2 regions of the Comamonas guangdongensis genome follow, and region 1 is predicted to be linked to the other one. Evidence: predicted binding sites of a transcription regulator. Region 1 holds the regulator's gene; the other holds the start of a gene.

Region 1 (4,947 bases):
ACGCCGCTGCGCCAGAGCATGACCCTGGGCGGTGACAAAGGCGACGAGAAGAAATGAGCGCCTCCGGTTTTCCCAACAGCCGCAGCGGCGAATCCGACAGCCGTCTCGAAGCCAAGCATCTGGCCAAGTCCTATGGCAGCCGCAAGGTGGTCAAGGACGTATCGCTGTCCGTGCAAAAAGGCGAGGTCGTGGGCCTGCTCGGCCCCAACGGCGCCGGCAAGACCACCTCGTTCTACATGATCGTGGGCCTGGTGCGCAGCGACGGCGGCGATATCTTCATCGACGGCCATTCGGTGGGCAATATGCCTATCCACCAGCGCTCGCGCCTGGGCCTGTCCTATCTGCCGCAGGAGGCCTCGATCTTCCGCAAGCTCAGCGTGGAAGACAATGTGCGCGCCGTGCTGGAGCTGCAAAAAGACGAGCAGGACAAGGCCTTGAGCCGCGACGAGGTTGAGCAGCGTCTAACCAGCCTGCTGCAGGAGCTGCGCGTCGACCATCTGCGCCAGTCGCCCGCGCTGGCGCTGTCCGGCGGCGAGCGCCGTCGCGTGGAAATCGCGCGTGCCCTGGCCACGCAGCCGCGCTTCATTCTGCTGGACGAGCCTTTTGCCGGCATCGACCCGATTGCCGTGATCGAGATCCAGCGCATCATCGGCTTTCTCAAGGAGCGCGGCATAGGCGTGCTCATCACCGACCATAACGTGCGCGAGACGCTGGGCATCTGCGACCACGCGTTCATCATCAGCGACGGCCATGTGCTGGCCGAAGGCACGCCCGAGGAGATCGTGGAGAACGCCGATGTGCGCCGCGTTTATCTGGGCGAGCACTTCCGCATGTAAGAGCCCCGTATGCCTGCACGCCATTCCGCTTTCATCGTTGTGCCAATGCGGGAGGTTTGCTCTTGAAGCCAGGCCTGTCGCTACGCGTTTCGCAGCATCTGTCGCTCACGCCCCAGCTGCAGCAATCCATTCAGCTGCTGCAGCTGTCCACGCTGGAGTTGGCGCAGGAAGTCGAGCAGATGCTGATCGACAACCCGTTTCTCGAGCAGGCCGGCGACGAGGGCGATGCGGGCGGCGACGCTCCTGCCGAGATAGCGGCTGGCGCTGCCGAAGCCAGTGCTCCCGAGGTGTTTTCGTCGGAAAAGGAAGTGGCAACTGCGCAGACAGCTTCCGAATCCGTAGCGGAAACCGCGGCGCCCGAGACTCCCGAAACCCTGAATTGGGAGGCCGAGGGCCTCGACGGCCAGGACGGCGAATGGGGGGGCGAGGCCAGCAGCGAATGGGAGGCGGCCGGCAGCTCCACGCGCAACCGCGAGGGCGACGATGAAACCGACGCCATAGACCTGGCCCGCGGCCACGAGAGCCTGACCGAATTTCTGCACCGCCAGGCGCTGAGCCTGCATCTGGGGGCCGAGGACTGTGCGGCCCTGCGCTTTCTCATCGAGTCGCTGAGCGACGACGGCTATCTCGAAGACTCGCTGGCCGAACTGGCCCGGAGCCTGGCTGGCGAGGACCTGGAGGAGCGCGAGGAGCTGGAGCAGCGCTTTGCGATTGCGCTCAGGCTGCTGCAAAGCCTGGAGCCCGTGGGCGTGGGCGCGCGTGACCTGGCCGAATGCCTGCAGCTGCAGCTGCGCGAGCTGATCCGCAGCGCCGAGGACGAGGGCACGACCGAGGCGCGCATGAACCAGCTGCTGCTGGCCCGTTCCATCTGCGCCCAGCCCATGGACCTGCTGGCGCGGCGCGATCTGCGCAAGCTCGCCAGCCTGTGCGGCGCACGCGAGGAACAGCTGCGCGAAGCCATGGCCTTGATTGCACGCCTGGAGCCGCGCCCGGGCCGGCGCTTTGCCGACGTGGAGCGCCAGATCGTCGTGCCCGATGTCATCGTGCGCCCGGTGCGCGCCGGCTCGGGTCGCATGGATTTCGCCGTGCAGCTCAACCCCGACGTCATGCCCAAGCTCAAGGTGCACGATGTCTATGCGGGCGTGCTGCGCCGCCACAAGAGCAGCGAAGGCCATGCGGTGCTGCAGCAGCAGCTGCAGGAGGCGCGCTGGTTCATCAAGAACATCCAGCAACGCTTCGACACCATATTGCGCGTCTCCGAAGCCATCGTGGAGCGGCAGAAGAACTTCTTCGTGCATGGCGAGTTGGCCATGCGCCCGCTGGTGCTGCGCGATATCGCCGACACTCTGGGCCTGCACGAATCCACCATCAGCCGCGTGACCACGGCCAAGTACATGGCCACGCCCCAGGGCACCTTCGAGCTCAAGTACTTCTTCGGCTCGGGCCTGGGTACGGAAACCGGCGGCAGCGCCTCGAGCACGGCCGTGCGCGCACTGATCAAGCAGTTTGTCGATGCCGAAGATCCGAAAAAGCCGCTATCGGATGCCAAGCTGGCCGATATGCTCAAGGAGCAGGGCATAGAGTGCGCGCGCCGCACCGTGGCCAAATACCGCGAGCAGCTCAAGATTCCGACCACCACGCTGCGCAAGGCGCTGTAGCGAATTCAAAAAACAAAAAGCCGTTGAATACATCAGCGGCTTTTTGGTTGGGGCATACGGCCTGATGAAGCAAGCCCCAAGTGAGAGACAGCGAGCAAGAGCCGCCTCGCGGCGAGGCTGTCGTCCCCCTTGGGGGAAGGCGCAAAGCGCCTCAGGGGGTTATCAAGAAACCATCCACCAGATAAACCAGACCAGCACGCCGATCATCAGTCCGAACTTGAGAATCTTGTAGAAGGTCGGATTCCAGTCGCGGAAGGCGCGGCGGTATTTGCCCGCGTAGAACGAGATCTTGAACAGCTTGCTGATCATGCCGCGCGGGTCGCCCTCGTTGTTGGGCGAGCTGGCCGCGGCCACCACGTTCTTGCCCAGCCAGTGGTTGAGCCACTGGGCAAAGCCGTTGGTCATGGGACGCTCCACGTCGCAGAACAGCACGATGCGGTTGCCTTCGCTGCGGTTCTCGGCCCAGTGCATATAGGTCTCGTCGAAGATCACGCCCTCGCCCTCGCGCCAGCTATAGGGCTGGCCGTCCACCTCGATCATGCAGCGGTCGTCGTTGGGGGCTAGCACGGCCAGGTGGTAGCGCAGCGAGCCCGCGTAGGGGTCGCGGTGCAGATTGAGCTTGGCGCCCGGCGGCAGCTCGGCGAACATGGCCGCCTTCACGTTGGGAATGGACTGGACCAGGGCCGTGGTCTTGGGGCACAGCTCCATGGCCGAGGGGTGGGCGTCGCCATACCATTTGAGGTAGAAGCGCTTCCAGCCGGTCTTGAAGAAGGAGTTGAAGCCCGCATCGTCGTTGTTGGCCGCGGCCTTGATCTGCATGTTCTTCTGCAGATTGACGGCTTCCTCGCGGATCTCGCGCCAGTTGGCCTGCAGCGGCGCCAGCTCGGGGAAGGTGCTGGTGGGCAGGTAGGGCGTGCGCGGCACCTTGCTGAACATCAGCATGAAGACGTTGAACGGCGCGGTGAACGTCGAGTGGTCGAACAGCTGGCGCAGCACCTTGTGCCGCACCTTGCCGCGCAGGTGCATGTACAGCCCGCAGCCAAAGAAAAGCAGCACCAGTGCCAGGACGATGATTTTTGCCATAACTTCCAATTTTACCGGGGGGCTCGGAACGGGGCCATGGGGCAGATCAAACCGGCGTCGCTTGAGGGAGTATCGAGACGTCGACGATCTCCCCGCGCGGGTTGCTCGCGATGTGTATGGAGTGCGCTAGATGGCCCAGGCCACGGCACTGCCGCGCGCCTACAGCAGCCTAGTGCCCAGCGGCACATGTTGATCTGGCACGCATAGCGCCACATGGCCGTCGGCATTGTGAAAGCCGGTGACCAGGCATTCGCTCATCAAAGGACCGATCTGCTTTTTGGGAAAGTTCACCACGGCCACGACCAGGCGGCCGACCAGCTCCTCGGGCCGGTAGAGCTGGGTGATCTGGGCGCTGGACTTGCGCAGACCCAGTTCAGGGCCGAAGTCCACCTGCAGCTTGTAAGCGGGCTTGCGCGCTTCCTCGAACACCTCTGCCTGCACCACGCGGCCCACGCGCAGCTCCACCTTCATGAAGTCGTTCCAGCTGATTTCTTCCATGTCTTGTTGCTCCTTGGGCCCGCATCATGCCCGTGCCGCGGCGCCCATCTGTAGAGCAACGCTTGTCGTGCGCGGGCACTGGAAAAGGCCTAGCGCGTATGCTTACGCCCTGTCATGCGCGCCAAGCGCCTGCGCCGCCGCTGGCGCGCCCCTAGTTTTATGAACCAACTGCATTTGTTTCTGCCCTGCGCCGCCGGCGTCGAGGGCCTTCTGGCCGACGAGGTCCACGCCATCACCGGCGCCAGCGGGCAGGATCTGCTCGTGGGCCGGGGCGGCGTCATGCTGCGCGGCATGTGGCGCGATGCCATGCTGCTCAATCTGCACAGCCGTCTGGCCCAGCGCGTGCTGGTCGAGCTCTCGCACACCATGTACCGCAGCGAGAACGATCTGTACCGTGCAGCCAGCGAGGTGGCCTGGGAGATCTGGTTCACGCCCAAGGAAACCTTCAAGATCGAGGTGACGGCCCAGCACAGCCCGCTGACCAGCCTGAATTTTGCCGCGCTCAAGGTCAAGGACGCGATTGCCGACCGCTTCCGCGCCAAGCGCAACGGCGTGCGCCCCAGCGTGGAAACCCACCACCCCGATGTGCGCGTGCACCTGCACCTGACCACCGACGGCGCGACCCTCTATATCGACACTTCGGGCGAGGCGCTGTTCAAGCGCGGCTGGCGCGAGGACAAGGGCGATGCGCCGCTCAAGGAAACCCTGGCCGCCGCCATGATCGCGGCCTCGGGCTGGAACCCGCATGGCGACAACCCCCAGCCGCTGTACGACCCCTGCTGCGGCAGCGGCACCGTGGTGATCGAGGCCGCGCAGATCGCGCGCAGGATTCCGGCCGGCATTCTGCGCCGCTTTGCGTTCGAGAAGCTGGT
Region 2 (4,947 bases), on a different contig from region 1:
CCAGCGATTCGGGCGCAATCGCCAGCACATAGCGTTCCTGCGATTCGTTGGACCAGATTTCCTTGGGCGCCAGGCCGGACTCTTCCAGCTTGACGGCGCGCAGGTCAAAGCGTGCGCCACGGCCCGCGTCGTTGGTCAGCTCGGGGAAGGCATTGGAGATACCGCCCGCACCCACGTCGTGGATGGCCAGGATGGGGTTGTTGGCGCCCTGCTGCCAGCAGTGGTTGATGACTTCCTGCGCACGGCGCTCGATCTCGGGGTTGCCGCGCTGCACCGAGTCAAAATCGAGCTCGGCCGCATTCGTGCCCGAAGCCATGGAGCTGGCCGCACCGCCGCCCATGCCGATGCGCATGCCGGGGCCGCCCAGCTGGATCAGCAGCGTGCCCGCGGGGAACAGAATCTTCTTGGTCTGCCCGGCATCGATCACGCCCAGGCCGCCGGCGATCATGATGGGCTTGTGATAGCCGCGCGTGATGTCGCCGACCTGCTGTTCGTATTCGCGGAAATAGCCGGTCAGGTTGGGGCGGCCGAACTCGTTGTTGAAGGCCGCGCCGCCCAGCGGGCCTTCGATCATGATCTGCAGCGGGCTGGCGATATGTTCGGGCTTGCCGACTTCGCTGCCCCAGAGCTTGGAGACGGTGAAGCCCGTGAGGCCTGCCTTGGGCTTGGAGCCGCGGCCGGTTGCGCCCTCATCGCGGATCTCGCCGCCCGCGCCCGTGGAGGCGCCGGGGAAGGGAGAGATGGCCGTCGGGTGGTTATGTGTTTCCACCTTCATCAGCACATGGCTGGTGGCACTTTGCTTTTGATAGCTGGGAGCGCTTGCTGCATCTGCGCTACCACTGAATTTTGCTACAAATCGCTCCACCTCATGGCCTTCCATGATGGAGGCGTTGTCGGCATAGGCCACGATGGTGTGCTGGGGCGAAAGCTGCTCGGTGTTGCGGATCATGCCGAACAGCGACTTCTCCTGCGCCACGCCGTCGATGGTGAAGTTGGCGTTGAAGATCTTGTGGCGGCAGTGCTCGGAGTTCGCCTGGGCGAACATCATCAGCTCGACATCGGTGGGGTTGCGCTTGAGGCCGTTGAAGGCATTGACCAGATACTCGATCTCGTCGTCGGCCAGCGCCAGGCCCCATTGCTTGTTGGCGGTTTCCAGCGCAGCGCGACCGCCACCCAGCACGTCCACAAACTCCATGGGCTGGGCTGCCAGCGTGGTGAACAGCTTCTCGGCCTCGGCGCGCGTCGCAAACACCGACTCGGTCATGCGGTCGTGCAGCAGAGCGGCAATCTGCGCGGTCTGCTCTGGCGAGAGCTCGGGCTGTCCGCCCAAGAGACCCGACTTCAGGGCCACGCGGTACTCGGTGATGCGCTCCACGCGGAACACATTCAGGCCGCAGTTGCGCGCGATGTCGGTCGCCTTGGAAGCCCAGGGCGAGATCGTGCCCAGGCGCGGAGTGACGATGAAGGCCAGGCCTTCGTCGGCACCTTCGTAAGGGTCGCCATAGGTCAAGAGCGCCGACAGGCGCTCTTGCAATGCGGGCACAGGAGCCCCTTCGGTGGCCACCAAGTGGACGAACCGCGCGGCAATGCCGGTGATCTTGGGGTGGATGGCGACCAGGTCGGTCAGAAGCTGTTGGGCGCGGAACGAGCTCAGGGCGTTTCCACCCTCAAACTGTGTCAGATGCAATGTCACGTGGCGGCCTGTTTATGTGAAGGCTGGTGAAAAGCGCCACGGCCCGGCCCTGCTTGTGCGAGGACCCGGCCAGGGCGCTGAATCGGTGAACCTGGGATTTTACCGTGCCTAGCACTAACCCTCGGCATTCCCGCCCCTTGCCCCTGCAGGCTCACGGCAGCGATGGGATAATTCCGGCATGAGCATCACCCTGAAGACCCCCGAAGACATTGAGCGCATGCGCATTGCAGGTCGCTTTGCTTCGGATGTGCTGGACTACATCACCCCCCATATCAAGCCCGGCATCACCACCCAGCAAATCGATGATTTGTGCGCCGAGCGCATGGCCCAGCAAGGTACCAAGACCGCCTGCCTGGGTTACCAGCCGCCGGGCATGACGCCCTACCCGGCCTATGTCTGCACCTCGGTCAATCAGGTGGTGTGCCACGGCATCCCCAACGACAAGCCTTTGAAGAAGGGCGATATCGTCAACGTCGACGTGACCATCATCACCGATGATGGCTGGTTCGGCGACAACAGCCGCATGTTCCTCATCGGCGAGAGCACGATCGCCGCCAAGCGCCTGAGCAAGCTCACGTTTGAAGCCATGTGGAAGGGCATACAGCAGGTCAAGCCCGGCGCCACGCTCGGCGATATCGGCCACGCCATCCAGAGCTTTGCCGAGGGCAACAATCTCTCCGTGGTGCGCGAGTACTGCGGCCACGGCATCGGCAAGGTGTTCCACGACGAGCCCCAGGTGCTGCACTACGGCCAGCCGGGCAGCGGCGTGGTGCTCGAGGAAGGCATGGTCTTCACCATCGAGCCCATGCTCAATCTGGGCAAGCGCGACATCAAGGCCATGCCCGACGGCTGGACCGTGATCACCAAGGACCGCAGCCTCTCGGCCCAGTGGGAACTGATGATCGCCGTCACCAAGACGGGCTACGACGTGCTGACCTGGTCGGACGGCTCGCCCACGCCGCCGGACTTCATCACCGCCATCCGCACCTGAGGCGGGAGCGGCCCGGCCCCATGCCGCCCCGGTCAGACCGGAGGCGGCATATTTTTTGCTTGCACCCATTGTGCTGCAAGCGCTAGCCGCTCATCTTTTTGCCAGCACCGCCCTCAGGCCCAAGCCGCTTGGGTTAAGGTGAGAGCCAAGCACTTGCTCTGTCGAAACGCTTTTTTCTGCCGCGCATGACCTTCCCTGCCCCCAGCTCCGCCTCCGCGCCCGACGCCCCCGACCTTGACTCGCTGCAAGCGCTGCGCGAGGAGTACCGCTTGGCCAAGGCACGACAGATTGCACTGCTGCACAACCCCACCCTGGGCCGGCGCAGCGTGCGCGGCGTGCTGCACCATTTCAGTGAACTGGCCGACGGCCTGCTGCGCGCGCTCTGGCAGCGTGCCTCCATGCCAGCCGGGGCCGCGCTGCTGGCCGTGGGCGGCTATGGGCGCGCCCAGCTGTTTCCCTGCTCCGATATCGACGTGCTGGTGCTGCTGCCCCAAAACAGTGCCGGCCCCGACCCAGAATTTGCGACCAGCGTCGAGCGCTTCATCAGCAGCTGCTGGGATGCGGGCCTGGAGATAGGCTCCAGCGTGCGCAGCCTGGCCGAATGCCTGCAGGAAGCGGCCCAGGACCTGACCGTGCAGACCTCCATGCTGGAGTCACGCCTGATCACGGGCAGCAAACCGCTGTTTACCGAGTTCGAAACCCAGTTCCGCCGCGAGCTGGACCCCCAGGCCTTTGTGGAAGGCAAGCTGCTGGAGATGCGCCAGCGCCATGCCAAGCATGATTTCACGCCCTACTCGCTGGAGCCCAACTGCAAGGAGTCGCCCGGCGGGCTGCGCGATCTGCACACCATGCTCTGGCTGGCCAAGGCCGCGGGCTTTGGCAGCAGCTGGCGCGAACTGGCCGAGAAAGGCCTGATCACAGCGTTTGAGGAGCAGCAGCTCGAATCCAATGAGTCCCTGCTGAGCCTGATCCGCGCGCGCCTGCATGCGGCGGCGGGCCGCCATGAGGACCGGCTGGTGTTCGATCTGCAGACCGCCGTGGCCGAGATGTTCGGCTACCGCTCGACCACGCCCGAGGGGCGCAAGCTGGCCATGCGTGCCGGCGAGACGCTGATGCGCCACTACTACTGGGCCGCCAAGGCCGTGACCCAGCTATGCCAGATCGTGCGCATGAGCATCGAAGAGCGGCTCAACCCGCGCTCGCACAAGCTGATCCGCCTGAACCAGCATTTCTTCGAGAAGGCCGGCACCATCGAGGTCGCCAGCGACGATCTTTACGAGCGCGACCCGCATGCGATTCTCGAGACCTTCCTCATGTACGAGCAGCACGAGGGGCTGACCGGACTATCGACCCGCACGCTGCGCGCGCTGTACGCCAGCCGCGATGTGATGGACAGCGCCTTCCGCCGCGACCCGGTCAACCGCGCCACCTTCATGCAGATACTGCAGCAGCCGCGCGGCATCACCCATGCGATACGGCTGATGAATCAGACCTCGGTGCTGGGCCGCTATCTCTGGCCCTTCCGCCGCATCGTGGGGCAGATGCAGCACGACCTGTTCCACGTCTACACCGTGGACCAGCACATACTGATGGTGCTGCGCAATGTAAGGCGCTTCTTCATGGCCGAACATGCGCACGAGTATCCGTTCTGCTCCCAGCTCGCCGCGGGCTGGGACAAGCCCTGGCTGCTGTATCTGGCGGCTCTGTTCCACGATATAGGCAAGGGCCGCGGCGGCGACCACTCCATCATCGGCGCCGTCGAGGTCAAGCGCTTTTGCCGCGCCCACCAGGTCGACAAGACCGATGCCGAGCTGGTGGAGTTTCTGGTGCGCGAGCATCTGACCATGAGCCAGGTCGCGCAGAAACAGGACCTGTCCGACCCCGATGTGATCCGCGCCTTCGCCGAGCGCGTGGGCAACGAGCGCAAGCTCACGGCCCTGTATCTGCTGACGGTGGCCGACATCCGCGGCACCAGCCCCAAGGTCTGGAGTGCCTGGAAGGGCAAGCTGCTGGAGGACACCTACCGCCTGACGCTGCGCGTGCTCGGCGGCCGCGCCCCGGATGCGGCGGCCGAAATCGAAGCCCGCAAGCGCGAAGCCCTGGTGCAGCTGGCGCTCTCGGCCCAGCCTTTCGAGTCCCACAAAAAACTATGGGACTCGCTGGATGTGAGCTACTTCATGCGCCATGAGGCCGCCGACATCGCCTGGCACACGCGCCACCTCTCGCGCCATGTCGGCTCCGGCAAGCCCGTGGTGCGCGCGCG

Evidence for each region. The regulator sigma-54, encoded in region 1, starts transcription at its own class of promoters, with help from an activator protein. The targets are predictions, from matches to a motif close to TGGCANGNAANCTGCTTT.
Region 2: the regulator sigma-54 is predicted to act here: its motif matches at 2,729-2,746, upstream of AB6724_RS11695 ([protein-PII] uridylyltransferase).

Annotation. Positions count from the first base shown of each region.
Region 1 is NZ_JBFYGN010000016.1:97,328-102,274, reverse strand. Features, by position in the region: gene lptA (lipopolysaccharide transport periplasmic protein LptA) at 1-57, shown strand, start outside; gene lptB (LPS export ABC transporter ATP-binding protein) at 54-836, shown strand; gene AB6724_RS14540 (RNA polymerase factor sigma-54) at 899-2,494, shown strand; gene AB6724_RS14535 (aspartyl/asparaginyl beta-hydroxylase domain-containing protein) at 2,657-3,577, opposite strand; gene AB6724_RS14530 (tRNA-binding protein) at 3,737-4,075, opposite strand; gene AB6724_RS14525 (THUMP domain-containing class I SAM-dependent RNA methyltransferase) at 4,235-4,947, shown strand, end outside.
Region 2 is NZ_JBFYGN010000011.1:86,829-91,775, forward strand. Features, by position in the region: gene purL (phosphoribosylformylglycinamidine synthase) at 1-1,693, opposite strand, end outside; gene map (type I methionyl aminopeptidase) at 1,872-2,684, shown strand; gene AB6724_RS11695 ([protein-PII] uridylyltransferase) at 2,870-4,947, shown strand, end outside.